Regions from separate parts of the Streptomyces sp. 11x1 genome, predicted to be linked through region 1. Evidence: riboswitches for the same ligand, from Rfam matches in the RefSeq annotation. Region 1 holds a riboswitch; the other holds the start of a gene.
The links. Region 1 has a riboswitch for cobalamin ahead of P8T65_RS04855 (ABC transporter substrate-binding protein). Riboswitches for the same ligand answer to the same signal wherever they lie in the genome.
Positions count from the first base shown of each region.

Region 1 (7,619 bases):
CCACCTGCGGCGGCTCTTCTCGGCGCTCGCGGGCATGCCGCTGTCGGAGTACATCCGACGACGGCGGCTGACCGTGGCCGGTGCCGAGGTGCTGGCCGACGAGCGGACACTGCTGGAGATCGCGGTGCGCTACGGCTACGGCTCCGGAGAGGCGTTCGCACGGGCGTTCCGCGCCCTGCACGGCGTCGGTCCCGGTGAGGCCCGGCGGACCGGCGCGAGCCTGCGGTCGCAGCCCCGGATGTCCTTCCGCCTCGTCGTCGAAGGGAGCAGCAGCATGCGATACCGAGTGATGGAGAAGGAGGAGTTCCGGGTGGTCGGGAGGAAGGCCCGGGTCCCGCTCGTGCACGAGGGGATGAACCCGGCGATCGCCGAATTCATCCGGGGCCTGGGAAAGGAGACGCTCGACCGGATCGAGAGCCTGTCCGACCAGGAGCCGAGGGGGATCGTCGCGATCAGCGACAATCTCGACGCCAGTCGTGCCGAGGGCACCGAACTCGACTACTTCCACGGAGCGGTGACGCGAGCAGCCGCCCCCGAGGACATGGACGAGCTCGTCGTCCCGGCCGGAACATGGGCGGTGTTCGAGAACTCCGGGCCCTTCCCGCAGGCGCTGCAGCATCTGTGGCGGGACGTGTTCACCCAGTGGTTCCCGTCCAACCCGTACCGGAGCCGTCCGGGCCCCGAGATCCTGCGGACCAGGCTCTCGCCCGACGCGGCGCGGGCCGACGCGGAGCTGTGGATCCCGGTGGAGCGGGCCTCGCTCTGAGCGCCGGCGCGCGGCGACTTCACGCCGTCGCGCGCCCGCCCCCGCCTCTCGTCCGCCGGTGGCATGGAACGCCGTCGACCTGAGATGGGGCCACGAGGCGATCGTCGTGGGGCGGGCCTCGGCGGACTCGCGGGCACGCTGGACACGGCCCGCGCGCAGAAGGTGCTCGCGGGAGAGCTGCCCTTCGTGGAGGAGGACGTGGCGGACCACTGGGCGTCGGGCATGGCTCCGCGCGAGGCCGTGGCCGGACTCCGCGGACCCGTCGAGGCGCCGGCCGAGCCGGGCAAGGACCGGCCCGCGCGGGCGACTTGAGCGACCTGGGCCGCGGGCCCCGGTCGGTCCTCCCCGCCCGTCGGAGCGCCACGGCCTAGGGCAGCGGGCCCAGGAAGCGGATGTGGGGTCCTTCGTCGGGGCCGGTGGCGGTGACGGTGGCCCGTACGCCGTAGACGTCGGCGATCAGGGACTCGGTGAGGACGTCGTGCGGGGTCCCGGCGGCCACCACGCGGCCCTGCCGCAGCACGACGAGCTGGTCGCAGTACATGGCGGCGAGGTTCAGGTCGTGCAGGGCGACGACGCTGGTCAGACGGAGTTCGCGGATCAGGGTCAGCAGGGCGAGCTGGTGCTGGATGTCGAGGTGGTTGGTGGGCTCGTCCAGGAGGAGTTCGTTCGGCTCCTGGGCGAGGGCGCGGGCGATCTGGACCCGCTGGCGCTCACCGCCCGACAGGGTGTGCCAGGACCGGCGGGCCTTGTCGGCCAGACCCGTGCGGGCCAGGGCCGTGCGGACGGCCTCCTCGTCGGCTCGCGAGGCGGGCGACCACGCTCGGCGGTGCGGGACACGGCCCAGCCGTACGACGTCCTGGACTGTCAACTCGACCTGGGTGTCAGCCTGTTGGGCTACAACAGCGATCCGTCGGGCGACCGCCCGGCGGCCCACCCGGTCCAGTGGACAGTCGTCGAGGGTGACGACCCCCGAGGCGGGCGCGAGGACCCCGGCGAGCAGACGCAGCAGGGTGGACTTGCCCGAGCCGTTGGGGCCGAGCAGACCGGTGACGGTGCCGGGCCGGGGCGCCACGCTGACCCCGTCCAGGATCAGCGTGCCGTCGGCGGTCCGGGACACCCGCTCGGCGCGCAGCCCGGGGGAGGCGCTGGGGGCGGTGTCGGTCATCGGGCGCTCCTGGTCCGGTACATGATGGCAACGAACGCCGGGACGCCGATGAGGGACGTCACCACCCCGACCGGCACCTCCTGCGGGTCCAGGACGGTACGGGCGAGGGTGTCGACCCACACCAGGAATACGGCCCCGGCCAGTGCGGAGGCCGGCAGGAGCCGACCGTGGCCGGAGCCGGTCAGTGCGCGTGCGGCGTGCGGCAGCACCAGGCCGACGAAGCCGATGGCCCCGGCCGAGGCGACCAGGGCGGCCGTGAGCAGGGCGGTGGCGCACAGCAGGACGAGCCGGACGCGGGCCACGGAGACGCCGAGCGAGGCCGCCGCGTCGTGCCCGAACGCGAACGCGTCCAGCGCGTGGGTGTGCCCCAGGCAGACCAGTAGCACCGCCACCAGCACCACCAGGCACACCGTCACATCCGTCCAGTCGGCACCGCTGAGCGAGCCGAGCAGCCAGAACAGCACCGCGCGGGTCGTCTCCGCGTCGGCCGCGGTCATCACGATGAAGGAGGTGAGCGCGGAGAACAGTTGCATGGCCGCGACCCCGACCAGCACCACCCGGTCGGTGGTGCCGCCGAGGGTGTGGCTGAGCAGCAGCACGAGGCCGAAGGAGGCCACCGCGCCCAGGAACGCGCCGCCGGAGACCGACAGCGCGCCGCCTCCCGCGCCGAGCACGACGACCACGACCGCGCCGGTCGACGCGCCGGAGGAGACGCCGAGCACGAAGGGGTCGGCGAGCGGGTTGCGCAGCAGGGACTGCATCACCGCGCCGCACACGGCCAGTCCGGCCCCGCACACGGCGGCCAGCAGGGTGCGCGGCAATCGTAGGTTCCACACGATGCCGTCCCGGATGGGCGTCAACTCCGTGTGCCCCCAGCCGAGATGGGCCACCACCGTGGACCAGACGTCGACCACATCGATGTCGGCCGGCCCGATGGTGATCGCGAGGGCGACGGACAGACACAGCACCGCGCCCCCGGCCGACCAAGCCGACCCCCACCACAGCCCTCGACCGACGGCCCTCGCCGCAGCCGCCCGCCGTCCCTTGGCGGGGGCCGACGTTCCGGTCACCTGGTCGGCCACCGGGCTCGTGCCGGGCTCCGTCTCGGGTTCCGGGGCCGTCATCCCGTGAGGCCGTACTCGCGCAGCGCCGTCGCGAGCTTCTCCACGCCCTCGACGGTGCGGATCGTGGGGTTCATGGCCTGGCCCGGCAGCCTTACGTACCGCTTCTCGCGCACCGCCGTCATGTTCCGGGTGACCGGGTCGGACTCCAGGAACTCGATCTTCTTCGTGGCAGTCTCGGCCGTCTGCTGCTTGCGGACCAGGTCCCCGATGACGAGGACGTCCGGGTCGCGGTCGGCGACGGTCTCCCAGTTGACCTGGGGCCACTCCTCGTCGGTGTCGTCGAAGACGTTCTTCGCGCCCAGTTCACGGGTGATGATCCCGGGGGCGCCGCAGCACCCGGCGAGGTACGGGGATTGGTCATTGGCGAACCAGTACAGGACGGTGACCCCACGCGCGTCGAGTCCGGCGGTCGCCCTCCTCACCCGGGACCTCAGCTCGGCCACCAGCTTCTCGCCGCGCTCCTCGACCCCGAAGATCCGGGCCAGATCGCGGACTTCGCCGTAGACCGTCTCCATGGTCAGCGGCTCGGTGCGGACGCCGTCGCCGTCCCCGCTGTTGTCCTTGCCCACACAGTCCGACGGCGACAGATACGTGGGCACGCCGAGCTTCTCGAACTCCTCCCGGGTCGCCACCCCGCCCTTGCCGAGCGTGGAGGCGAACGAGGAGACGACGAGGTCGGGTTCGGCGTCGAGGACCTTCTCGAAGGAGGGCGCGTCATCGGCGAGCCGGGGCACCTTCGCGTTGGCCTTCCCGAGCCCCTTCGGCAGCGGATCGGTCCAGGTGGCGGTGCCCACCACACGGTCGGCGAGCCCGAGGGAGAGCAGGATCTCGGTCGTGCCCTGGTTGAGGGAGACGGCGCGCTCGGGCGGGCTGTCGACCCGCACCTCGCGCCCGCAGTTGTCGAGCGTCACCGGATGACCGGCGGATCCGCCGGGGGCCGGACCGCGGTCCGGCGACGCTGGGGAAGCGGAGCCCCCGCAGCCGGTCAGCGCCAGGGCACCGGCGGTCAGGAACAGGACGGCATGGCGGACGGGGCGTGCGAGCGGCACGGGACTTCCTTCGGCGTCGAGGGCTCATGCGCGAAGCCCGGTCGTACGGTGCTTCCCCGGGCACCCCTCGGTGCCGGGGACCGCCAGCAGGTCTTCGGACTCGGGGTCACCCGGACGAGACGCCTTCCCGGACCGCGATCGTGACCGCCGTCCAGTGGCCGTTGTCCCGCCCGTCACCCTCACCGCTGCGCGTCAGCTCCGGATTCACACCGGATTCCCTGACCCGTACGCGTACTGCCGTGTGCGCACATGGGTTCGACTGGCGTCGGCAAGCTATCACACGCGCTTCCGAGGACCCGTCAGGTCGCGGGCTTCCAGCCCGGGAGCGTCGGCAGGACCTTCTCGGCGACACGGAACAGCGCCGCGTCGTCCGGAATCTGGGAGTCCTGGCGGTAGATGACTAGTTCGAAGGTGCTGCCGCTGTCCTTCGGGTCGGTCGCGACCAGCAGCTGCCGGGCGACGCCGCCGGGAGCGGACTCCGGGTCGCTGCCGTCGAGGCGGAACGAGATGCCGATGGTCCGGCCCGAGTACAGGGCCGCCGTGTGTCCGAGGACCCTCCTGGTCTCGGCGCCGGAGCCCAGATAGCCGACCGCCTCGGCGACCGGGAGGTCCTCGTACGACGCCGAGAGCTCCACGGTGTACGTGTCGAGTTCGACGGTCGCCTCGGGGGTGACGGTCTTGGTGCCGTCGAACCAGGTGGACTCGTTCTCGCTGCCCGAGGCGATGACCGCCTGCTCGGTGGGCGTCCCGAGGAGCTCCGGCAGGTCGGCGCGGTTCAGCGCGGCGCACAGCTGTGCGCCGGAGACCTTGCCTCGTGCCGCCGGAGTGGGGTCGGCCGACGACGAGCAGACGGCCGGCTCCCGGGTCTCGGGGGTCGTGTCGAGGAGGTCGCCCAGCAACCACACCCCGCCCAGCAGCACGCCGACGGTCGCCACCGCCGAGACCACCTGGCCGCCCGTACTCATCTCCTTCGCCGAGCCGCGTCGCGCACCGCCCCCGGGACCCGGTTCCGGATCCGCCCCGCGCCCCGTTTCCGGATCGGCCCCCACGCCCGCCCCCGGATCCGCTGCCGAGTCCGTTTCCGTTTCCGCTCTCGAACCCGCTCTCGAACCCGCTCCGGAATCGGCGAAATCGTCGGCCATGTCCCCCGTGCCCCCACCTTGATGTGCACACGCCTGACGTGCGCCGGGGGAGCCTAGCCGGTGATCGTCGCGAGGGGGAAACGATATTCCGCGCAGGCGTGAAGCAGGGCTCCCGAGGGGAGACCGAGACCCGGTGGGCCCCCTGCCCCGGGCGCCGTAGCGGTCCACGAAAGGAAGGAACGCCATGTCCGTGCAGGACTCCCTCGGTGTCGCCGTCGTCGGCACCGGCCGGATGGGCGCCGACCATGTGCGCAGGATCTCCGAGGTGATCAGCGGCGCCCATGTGGCGGCCGTCGTCGACCTCGACACCGACCGGGCCCGGGCGATCGCCGAAGGCGTCGAGGGGTGCGCGGCCTACGGCGACACCGCCGAGGCACTGGCCGCACCCGGCGTAGACGCCGTCCTCGTCGCCTCGCCGGGCCCCGCGCACGAGGCGGACGTGCTCGCCGCCCTCGCCCACGACCTGCCCGTGCTGTGCGAGAAGCCCCTCACCCCGGACCCCGCCGCCGCGCTCCGGCTGCTGGAGGCGGAGCAGCGGCTGGGCCACCGCCGGGTCCAGGTGGGCTTCATGCGCCGCTACGACCGCGAGTACGTCAAGCTGAAGGCCCTGCTGGACAGCGGCGACCTGGGCCGGCCGCTGCTGCTGCACCACCGGCACCGCAACGCCGAGGCCCCGCCCGGTTTCACCGACGCCATGGCCGTCAACGACTCCGTGGCCCACGAGACGGACGTCACCCGCTGGCTGCTCGGGCAGGAGATCACCGCCGTCACCGTGCTGCGGCCCCGGCCGTCCGCGCACGCCCCCGAGGGCCTGAGCGACCCGCAGTTCGTCGTCTTCGAGACCGACGGCGGCGCGGTGGTGGACGTCGAGATCTTCCTCAGCGCCCGCTACGGCTACCAGGTGCAGGCCGAGGCCGTCTGCGAGGACGGCACGGCCCGCATCGGCGACGGACACGACATGCTCGTCAACGCGGCGGGCCGCTGGGGCGGCACGGTCACGCCGAGCTACCTCGAACGGTTCGAGGACGCCTACGACCGACAGGTCCAGGCCTGGGTGGACGCCACCCGGCGCGGCGAGGTCACCGGACCCGGAACCTGGGACGGGTACGCCGTCGCCGCGGTCTCCGAGGCGGGCGTCCGCGCCCAGACCGAGGGCGTCCGCACGGAGGTGGAACTCGTCGAACGCCCCGCCCTCCACCGCTGACCGTCGGAGCGCCGACCTCCGCCCTCAGGGGAGAACGACCAACGCCATCACTGTCGCAGACATGTGATGTATCACCTTGGGTGAACAGGTATTTAGTGCCTCAAAGCAGACAAATAACATTGCCCTGCGGGGCTATTCATCACTGTGTGACCGTTGACAGTGATGGTCCGCATGCCTGAGGTTCGTGGTTATGTCGCAATCGATCAGCAGGCGCACGTTGATGGTCGGTGCCACGGCCGTCGTCGCGGCCACCGGGGCCGACGACGCGTTCGCGGCCGGGGGTTCACCGACCGCCCCGAGGGCCTACACCCCGACCTGGGAGTCCGTGAACCGGCACCCTGCCGCCCCCGAGTGGTTCCGGGACGCCAAGTTCGGCATCTACTTCCACTGGGGGGTGTTCAGCGTTCCGGCGTACGACAGCGAGTGGTATCCGCGCAACATGTACAACCCTGACGAGCGGGCCCATCGGCACCACGTCGCCACGTACGGGGACCCGGCCGACTGGCCGTACCACCGGTTCATCGACGGGGCCGACGATCTCGCGGGCCGCCATGTGGAGTTCGCGCCGAAGCTCAAGTCGGCGGGCGGGAACTTCGACCCCGACGAATGGGCCCGACTCTTCGTCGACGCGGGCGCGCGGTTCGCCGGACCGGTGGCCGAGCACCACGACGGCTACTCGATGTGGGACAGCCGGGTCAACGAGTGGAACTCCGTGGCCAAGGGGCCGCACCTGGACCTGCTGAAGCTTTTCACCGACGCCATCCGCGCCAGGAAGCTGAAGCTCCTGGTCGCCATGCACCACGCGTACAACCACACCGGCTTCTTCGAGTTCGCGCCCCCGCAGTCCGACCCGAGCCTCAAGAAGCTGTACGGGCAGTTGAGTCCGGAGGCGGAGAACCAGCTCTGGTACGACAAGCTCAAGGAGGTCGTCGACCGGTCCCGGCCCGACATCCTGTGGCAGGACTGGCGGCTCGACCACATCGACGAGACCCAGCGGCTGAACTTCCTGTCGTACTACTTCAACCAGGCCGACAAGTGGGGCAAGGAGGTCGTCGCCACCTACAAGGACGGCTTCAACAGCCATGGTTCGGTGTTCGACTACGAACGCGGCGGCCCCGCCGACCTCACCGCGCCCTACTGGCTGACCGACGACAGCATCTCCGACTCCA
Region 1 is NZ_CP122458.1:1,007,509-1,015,127, reverse strand. It holds gene P8T65_RS04875 (AraC family transcriptional regulator) at 1-766, shown strand, start outside; gene P8T65_RS04870 (hypothetical protein) at 851-1,078, shown strand; gene P8T65_RS04865 (ABC transporter ATP-binding protein) at 1,134-1,931, opposite strand; gene P8T65_RS04860 (iron chelate uptake ABC transporter family permease subunit) at 1,928-3,055, opposite strand; gene P8T65_RS04855 (ABC transporter substrate-binding protein) at 3,052-4,104, opposite strand; cobalamin riboswitch at 4,172-4,358, opposite strand; gene P8T65_RS04850 (DUF6215 domain-containing protein) at 4,404-5,069, opposite strand; gene P8T65_RS04845 (Gfo/Idh/MocA family oxidoreductase) at 5,431-6,450, shown strand; gene P8T65_RS04840 (alpha-L-fucosidase) at 6,641-7,619, shown strand, end outside.

Region 2 (7,619 bases), 7.4 Mb from region 1:
GGGTTCCTGCGCCTGCGGTGGGGCAGCGCGAGCAGCGCGGCCCGGCGCACGTCCTCCGCGAGCACCTCGGTCCGCCCGGCCCACGCGGCCAGCGCGGTCGCCGTCCGGGCCATCACGATGTCGGCCCGCATCCCGTCCACCTCGAAGGCCGCGCAGGTCGCCGCGATCTGCAGCAGCGCCCCGTCGCCCAGCACCACCGACGGCAGCAACTCCCGTGCCGCGACGATCCGTTGCCGTACGTCGGCCTCCTCGTCCGCCCAACGGGCCGCGAAACCGGCCGGATCGTCGTCGTAGGCGAGCCGCCGCCGGACGACCTCCACCCGCTGGTCCGGCTCCCGCGAGGCCGCGACCTCCACGGTCAGCCCGAACCGGTCGAGCAACTGCGGCCGCAGCTCGCCCTCCTCGGGGTTCATCGTCCCGACCAGCAGGAACCGCGCGGCATGCCGTACGGAGACGCCCTCGCGCTCCACGTACGAGGCACCCATCGCGGCCGCGTCGAGCAGCAGGTCGACGAGGTGGTCGTGGAGCAGGTTCACCTCGTCGACGTAGAGGATGCCCCGGTGCGCGTCCGCGAGCAGACCGGGCTCGAAGGCCTTCACGCCCTCGGAGAGCGCCCGTTCGATGTCGAGGGCGCCGACGAGCCGGTCCTCGGAGGCGCCGACGGGCAGCTCGACCATGCGGGAGGGCCGGGTCTCGAACGCCGGCTCGTGCGGCCCGTCCGGACAGGCCGGGTCCGGCTTCACGGGGTCGCAGGAGAACCGGCAGCCGACGACGACCTCCACCTCCGGCAGCAGCGCCGCGAGCGCCCGCACGGCGGTGCTCTTGGCGGTGCCCTTCTCACCGCGCACGAGCACACCGCCGATGCGCGGGCTGATCGCATTGAGGAGCAGGGCGAGTTGCAGGTCGCCCTGCCCGACGACGGCGGTGAAGGGGAAGTGCGTGCTCACGCGGTGGGCCCTCCTACGGGTGAATGGGTGAGATGCGGGCGGCTCGACGGCTCGTGCGCGGTCAACCTGGTGCTGTGCTCCCTGCCTGAGCGGGGATGGCCCGGCGATGAGCCCGCGCATGGGCGGCGTTCTGGTGTGCTCCCCGCCCCTGCGGGGACAGCCGGAGACGGCGGCGCCCTCATCCCGGCATCCCCGGCGGAACGAACGGCAGCCCGCTGGGCGCACCCGACTCGATGAGCCGCCACAGCGCGTCCGTGTCCGCGTGCTCCTCGATCAGGTCGCCGAGCCGGTCGAGCTGCTCCTCGCGCAGCGCGGCGAACGAGGTGTCCGGGGCCGGTACGAACCGGCGCCCCGAGGCGGCGGCCACCTCGCGCAGGAAGGCCCGCCGGAACCCGTCCGACTCCAGCGACCCGTGCCAGTGCGTGCCCCAGATCTGCCCGACCCGGCACCCGTCCAGGAACGGCTCGCCGCCCAGCACCTCGGCGACCCCGTGATGGATCTCGTACCCCTCGACCCGCTCCCCGAGGGCCTCCCCGACGGGCCGGGTGAGCGTCTTCTCCGGGGCGAACCGCACCCGGACGGGAAGCACCCCGAGCGCCGGTACATGCCCCCGGCGGCTCTCGACGTCGTCCTCGATGTGCTCCCCGAGGACCTGGAAGCCCCCGCAGATGCCGAGGACCGGCCGCCCCTCGGCGGCCCGGCGCAGCAGCGCCTCGGCGAGTCCCCGTTCCCGCAGCCACTCCAGCGCCCGGACCGTGCCCCGGGTCCCCGGGACGACGACGAGATCGGCGTCGGCCAGTTCCTCGGCCCGGTCCACGAACCGCACGACCACACCGGGTTCGGCGGCGAGCGCGTCCACATCGGTGAAGTTGGACATCAACGGCACCGCGCACACGGCGACCCGCAGCACGTCCTCCCCGACGGGCGGCGCGACGTTCGACTCCCGCACCGTCCCCCGCAGCGAGACCCGCAGCCCGTCCTCCTCGTCGATGCCGAGCCCGTGCCGGAAGGGCAGCACCCCGTACGTCGGCCGCCCGGTGAGCCCGCGCAGCATGTCGAGCCCCGGCTCCAACAGGGAGACGTCCCCCCGGAACTTGTTGACGAGGAACCCGGCGACGAGGGCCTGGTCCTCGGGGGAGAGCAGCGCGACGGTCCCGAAGAACGACGCGAACACCCCACCGCGGTCGATGTCCCCGACCACGAGCACGGGCAGCCCGGCGTTCCGGGCGATTCCCATGTTGACGATGTCGGTCCGGCGCAGATTGATCTCGGCCGGAGAGCCGGCCCCCTCGCAGATCACCGCGTCATACGTGCCCCGCAGCTCGGTGAGGCAGTCCAACACGGTTCCGAGCAGCCGCTGTTGCCGCCCTCCGTGATAGCCGCGCGCACTCATCTCGCCCACGGACTTCCCCAGCAGCACCACCTGACTGCTGCGCTCGCCACCGGGCTTGAGCAGCACGGGGTTCATGAGCGCGGTGGGCTCCACCCGGCAGGCCTGGGCCTGCATGGCCTGCGCCCGTCCGATCTCGGCTCCCTCCTTCGTCACGAAGGAGTTGAGCGACATGTTCTGCGCCTTGAACGGCGCGACCTTGACGCCCCGGCGCACCAGCCACCGGCAGATCCCCGCGGTGACCACGCTCTTCCCGGCGTCGGAGGTGGTCCCGGCGACCAACAGCCCGCCACTCATCCCTGCCTCCTCGACCGCAGCAGCGACACACCCGCACCGATCCCCAGAGCCAGCCATCCGACCCGCCTTGACAACCGCACGGCCCGCTCGATGTCGCCCACTTCGACGGCGCGTCCTTCCCCATTGAGCACAGGTCGATGCTCGACCCGCCCCCCGTACGACAACGTGCCCCCCATCCGTACTCCGAGCGCCCCCGCGAACGACGCCTCCACGGGCCCCGCGTTGGGGCTCGGATGTCTGTGCGCGTCGGCGCGCCAGGCCCGTACGGCCCCCCGGGCGTCCCCGCCGGAGGCCGCGGCCAGCACCGCCGTCAGTCGTGCTCCCGGCCACCCCACCACGTCGTCCAGCCGCGCGGAGGCCCATCCGAACCGCCGGTACCGCTCCGACCGGTGGCCGACCATGGCATCCAGGGTGTTGACGGCCCGGAACCCCAGCAGTCCGGGCACACCCGCCACGGCTCCCCACACGAGCGCCCCCACCACCGCGTCCGACGTGTTCTCGGCGACGGACTCCACGACCGCCCGCGCGATCCCGTCCGCGTCGAGCGCCTGGGGATCCCGTCCGCACAGATGCGGCAGGCGGTCCCGCGCGCCGTCGACGTCCCCCGCCTCCAGGGACCGCCCGATCGCCCGGGCCTCCCGTCCGAGCGAAGTCCCCCCGACCACGGCCCAGGTGGCGGCGGCGGTCAGCGCGACGGAGGCGGCACGCGAGGGCCGCACGGCGGACGAGGCGACGGCCCCGAGCGCCACGGCGCCACCCGCGCACACGGCGGTGTGCAGCGCGCCCCACCCTCGGTGGTCCCGCCACAGCACCCGCTCCACGGCACCGGCGGCCCGCCCGAACGCGGCGACCGGATGCCCCCGGCGAGGATCGCCGAGCAGCAGGTCACCGAGGATTCCGGCGGTGGCGCCGTACGCGAACACGCGATCGGCACGCACGGGTTCAGCCGATCGCGAGATCGGACGAGGGCCCGGTACGGGGACTCAGACGGCAGCCGCGCATGGCGATATGTCCTCACTCAGGGTGTCCACGCCCTGGTTCGACGAGACCGACGGCGAGAGTTCCTGGCTCCCGGGAGGTTCTTCCCCGGTGACAGTGGCGGGACCGCGCCGGACTCGCACCGGCTTCCTCTCCTGCCGTCGTAGATGGCCCCGGCAGTCCACCACGCTCCCGGAAGACCCGTCAACTTGCTGTTGACCTGCGGCGCAGGGGTGTGCTCAGCCCCACATCGCTGAAATATCGCCAGACGCCCGAATCGGCTCTTTCTGCGCTCATTTCCGCGGTGTCGGGCGGGAACACTTGAGGGAACGGCAGTACGAAGACTGAGCGCCGACGAGCGGCAGCGGCTGGACACGGCGCTCGGGTCGTCGCGGTGGACGCGTGTCGGCGCGCTGACTTGTGAGGTGGAGGTCAGGGTGCTCGACAGGGAGTCCTCGGCGCGGAGTTGGATCAAGAGCAGCTATTCGGGCGACACCACCGTGTGCGTGGAGGCGTGCTTCGGGGAGGGCTGGGTTCTGGTGCGTGACTCGAACTGGAAGAAGAACGCTGTGCTCTCCTTCCGTCACACCGCGTGGTGTGGTTTTCTGGCGGGGCTTGTGGACCCGGGTGCGGACGGCTCTTGAAGAACCGTTCGGGGGACGGGAGGTACACGCGATGGAAGATCGGACCAAGGGATCCGCCTCGGCGCGTGCGCGGGCATCGAGGGATCGGCGGACACTGTTGTCCGCCGCCGCCCCGTTGGTGCTCTTCAGCACGGTCGCCGGAGTCCTCGCCGTGGGGGTGGGAGCTCTCGCCGCCCTGCTGGTGCCGGGGACGGAGGCGCGGGGTGTCGTCTGGCTGGCGGTGACCGCCCTCCTGGCCACCGGGGCCGGCCTGTGGTGGGGGCTCACCCCGGTCACGGAGCGGCTGAGGGCCCTGGACCGGGCTCTGGTCGGGGCTCGGCTGCGGGGCCCGGAGGAGCGCTGAGGCCGAGAGGCCGCGCCGCGTCGGCGCGGGCGCGCAGCACCTTGCCCAGACCGGCCGCGAGCGAGGTGAGCAGAGCGGCGGCGATCGCTCCGGTGATCGCCGTGGTGAGCGGTGCCGCGGCGCCGAACCCGGTCGTGGGCACGACCCGACCGGCCACGGCGATGCTCAGCAGCAGGACGCTCGCGCAGAACGTGCCCAGCAACAGGCGGGCGGACAGGAGCCTTATCTCGCCGTCGACCCGGGCGCTCTCGACCCGGATGAGGGCCTCGGCCCACTCCGCCTCCTGCATGGCGTACGCCTTCAGCGTGCAGTCGTCCAGCGGCGCCGGGCCGCCGGCCTCCGGGGGGTCGGCCGGGGCGGCGCCGTCCGGTTCACCGTCGCCGGGACCGGTGCGGCGCGCCGTCAGCCGCCTCCACCACTCGTGCCATCCGAAGACCGCCATGGGCCCTCCCCCCGATTCCGCCGGGCGTCCCGGCCCGGTGCTCAGTCGTTGTCCAGGCTCTCCCTGACCGTGTCGAGGAACTCGATCATCCGGTCGCCTTCGTACGCGTGGTCGCTGATGTCCGCGAAGCATTCCTGGTAGCGGACCGTGAGGTCGAGGTCCTCGCGGTTCGACAGTCCGCCGTTGGGGCCCTCCAGGTAGAGCAGGTCGTCGTCGTCCCGGAACCCGAGCAGGATGAACGGGCTGAGGGTGCTGAAGTGTGCCCCGGCCGAGAACGGCAGCAGCCGGATGCCCATCCGGGGCCGTCCGGCCAGTGCCTTCACGTGGTCCAGCTGGTGCCGCATGACCCGCGGGCCGCCGATCACCCGCCGTACGGCGGCCTCGTCCAGGACGATGTCGACGCGCGGCCCGGCGTCGGAGTCGATCAGCCGTTCCTGCCGGGCGAGACGGAGTTCCACCGACCGTCGCACGGCGGTGGGTTCCGAGGTGGGGGAGAGGAGGGCGGTGGCGTAGTCCTCGGTGTGCAGGAGGCCCGGGAGGACGATGGGGTTGTAGATGCGGATGGAGGTCGCCGCCCCCTCGTAGCCCAGGTACTGGGCGAACGGCTGGGAGACCAGGTTGCCCCAAGGGGCCCACCACGACGGCCCCTTCGAGCCTCGCGCGGCCTCCTCCAACTCACCGACCAGCGCCGGGTCCGTGATCCCGTACTGCTGGATGAGCGCCCGGACATCGGTGACGCTGACCCCGACCGTGCCGGCCTCGATGCGCATGATCTTCGACAGGGACCATTCCAGGGCGTCCGCGGTCTGCTGCTTGGTCAACCCGGACTTGTAGCGGGCTTTGCGCAGTTCGACTCGGAGCCTGCGTCGATTCAGGCTCGGATCGATGTCCCTGGGCATGGCGCTCCCCTGTTCAGCTGTCGGGTGGCCATCGTCGAAACGGCATGTATCTGATAGCTTACGCCGATTGGGATATCGTCGTACAGCCACCTCCTGAATGACATGTGTCATTTCGACGAGGGTCACAGTTTGCTTGGACAATAGACAAACCCCTCGTACCGGGTCAAACGGTACGAGGGGTTTGTCTGTGTGTGTCGTGCGAGGTGGGAGGGGGTGCCGGGGCCTCAGGCCATGATCAGGTAGATCCCGAAACCCACCGCCGCCGTGCAGGCCGCGAAGCAGGCGTAGGCCGCTGTCGTGGCGAGCGCGGGCGAGGTGCCGGCGGCGGTCGCCGCCTCTCGCTTGGAGAGGCCGACGATCCCCAGGGTGAAGAGGCCGACGAGGGCCACGGTGACCACGAGGCTGACTCCGAAGACGGAGCCGAGGGCTGCCCAGTCGATGTGCATGGTGGTGTTCTTCCTCGGGAGGTCGCGGGGCTCAGACGGCGGGCGTCGGCGTGGACGAGTTCGCCGGGGCCGTGGTCTCGGCCGCGGGGACCGGGATGGTCGCCGAGAGCTCCTCGGTCACGGTGCCGACGGGCGGCGGTGTCACGGCGGCCATCGCCGTGGTCACCACACCGGGCGGCTCCTCGGTGTCGTTGACGTTGGTGTGGTCGACGACCTCGCGGCGCGAGATCACCCAGATCGCGGCGCTGGAGGCGACGAGGAAGACCGCGACGACGGCCGTGCCCCAGCTGCCGAACGACGTCACCCACTCGGCGAGCGCGGCGACCAGCGCGGCGGCCGGCAGGGTCAGACCCCAGGCCACGAACATCCGGGTGGCGGTGGACCAGCGGACCACGCCGCCCTTGCGGCCGAGACCCGCGCCCATCACCGCACCGGAGACCGAGTGCGTCGTGGAGAGCGAGAAACCGAGGTGCGAGGAGGCCAGGATGACCGTGGCCGCGCTGGTCTGGGCAGCGAAGCCCTGCTGCGGCTGGAGGTCGGTGAGGCCCTTGCCCATCGTGCGGATGATGCGCCAGCCGCCGAGGTAGGTGCCGAGCGCGATGGCGAGACCCGCGGAGACGATGACCCACACCGGCGGGTCGGAGTCGGGCGCGAGGGCGCCGCCGGCCACCAGGGCGAGGGTGATGATGCCCATCGTCTTCTGGGCGTCGTTCGTGCCGTGGGCCAGGGAGACCAGGCCCGCGGAGGCGATCTGACCGGCGCGGTAGCCCTTGCCGGAGGCCTTCTCGCTCGTGTGCTGTCCGAGCTTGTACGTCAGCCGGGTGGCCAGCATCGCCGCGATGCCGGCGACCAGCGGGGCCGCGACGGCGGGGATCAGCACCTTGGTGACGAGCACGTCGCCGTGCACACCGCCGAGGCCGACCGAGGCGATGGTGGCGCCGACGAGACCGCCCATGAGGGCGTGCGAGGAACTGGACGGGAGCCCGACCAGCCAGGTCAGCAGGTTCCAGAGGATGGCGCCGACGAGCGCCGCGAATATGACCTCTGGCTGGATCCCGGACTCGTCGACGAGTCCCTTGGAGATGGTGTTGGCGACCTCGATGGACAGGAACGCGCCGACAAGGTTGAGCACGGCGGACATGGCCACCGCGACCTTGGGCTTCATGGCGCCGGTCGAGATGGTGGTGGCCATCGCGTTGGCGGTGTCGTGGAAACCGTTCGTAAAATCGAACG
Region 2 is NZ_CP122458.1:8,409,788-8,417,406, forward strand. It holds gene P8T65_RS36875 (putative cobaltochelatase) at 1-947, opposite strand, end outside; gene P8T65_RS36880 (cobyric acid synthase) at 1,126-2,634, opposite strand; gene P8T65_RS36885 (cobalamin biosynthesis protein) at 2,631-3,572, opposite strand; cobalamin riboswitch at 3,673-3,805, opposite strand; gene P8T65_RS36890 (DUF397 domain-containing protein) at 4,050-4,256, shown strand; gene P8T65_RS36895 (hypothetical protein) at 4,354-4,599, shown strand; gene P8T65_RS36900 (hypothetical protein) at 4,529-5,041, opposite strand; gene P8T65_RS36905 (helix-turn-helix transcriptional regulator) at 5,083-5,940, opposite strand; gene P8T65_RS36910 (hypothetical protein) at 6,165-6,386, opposite strand; gene P8T65_RS36915 (anion permease) at 6,418-7,619, opposite strand, start outside.
Region 2: it holds a riboswitch for cobalamin, as region 1 does, so the genes downstream of both, P8T65_RS36885 (cobalamin biosynthesis protein) here and P8T65_RS04855 (ABC transporter substrate-binding protein) in region 1, are expected to answer to the same signal.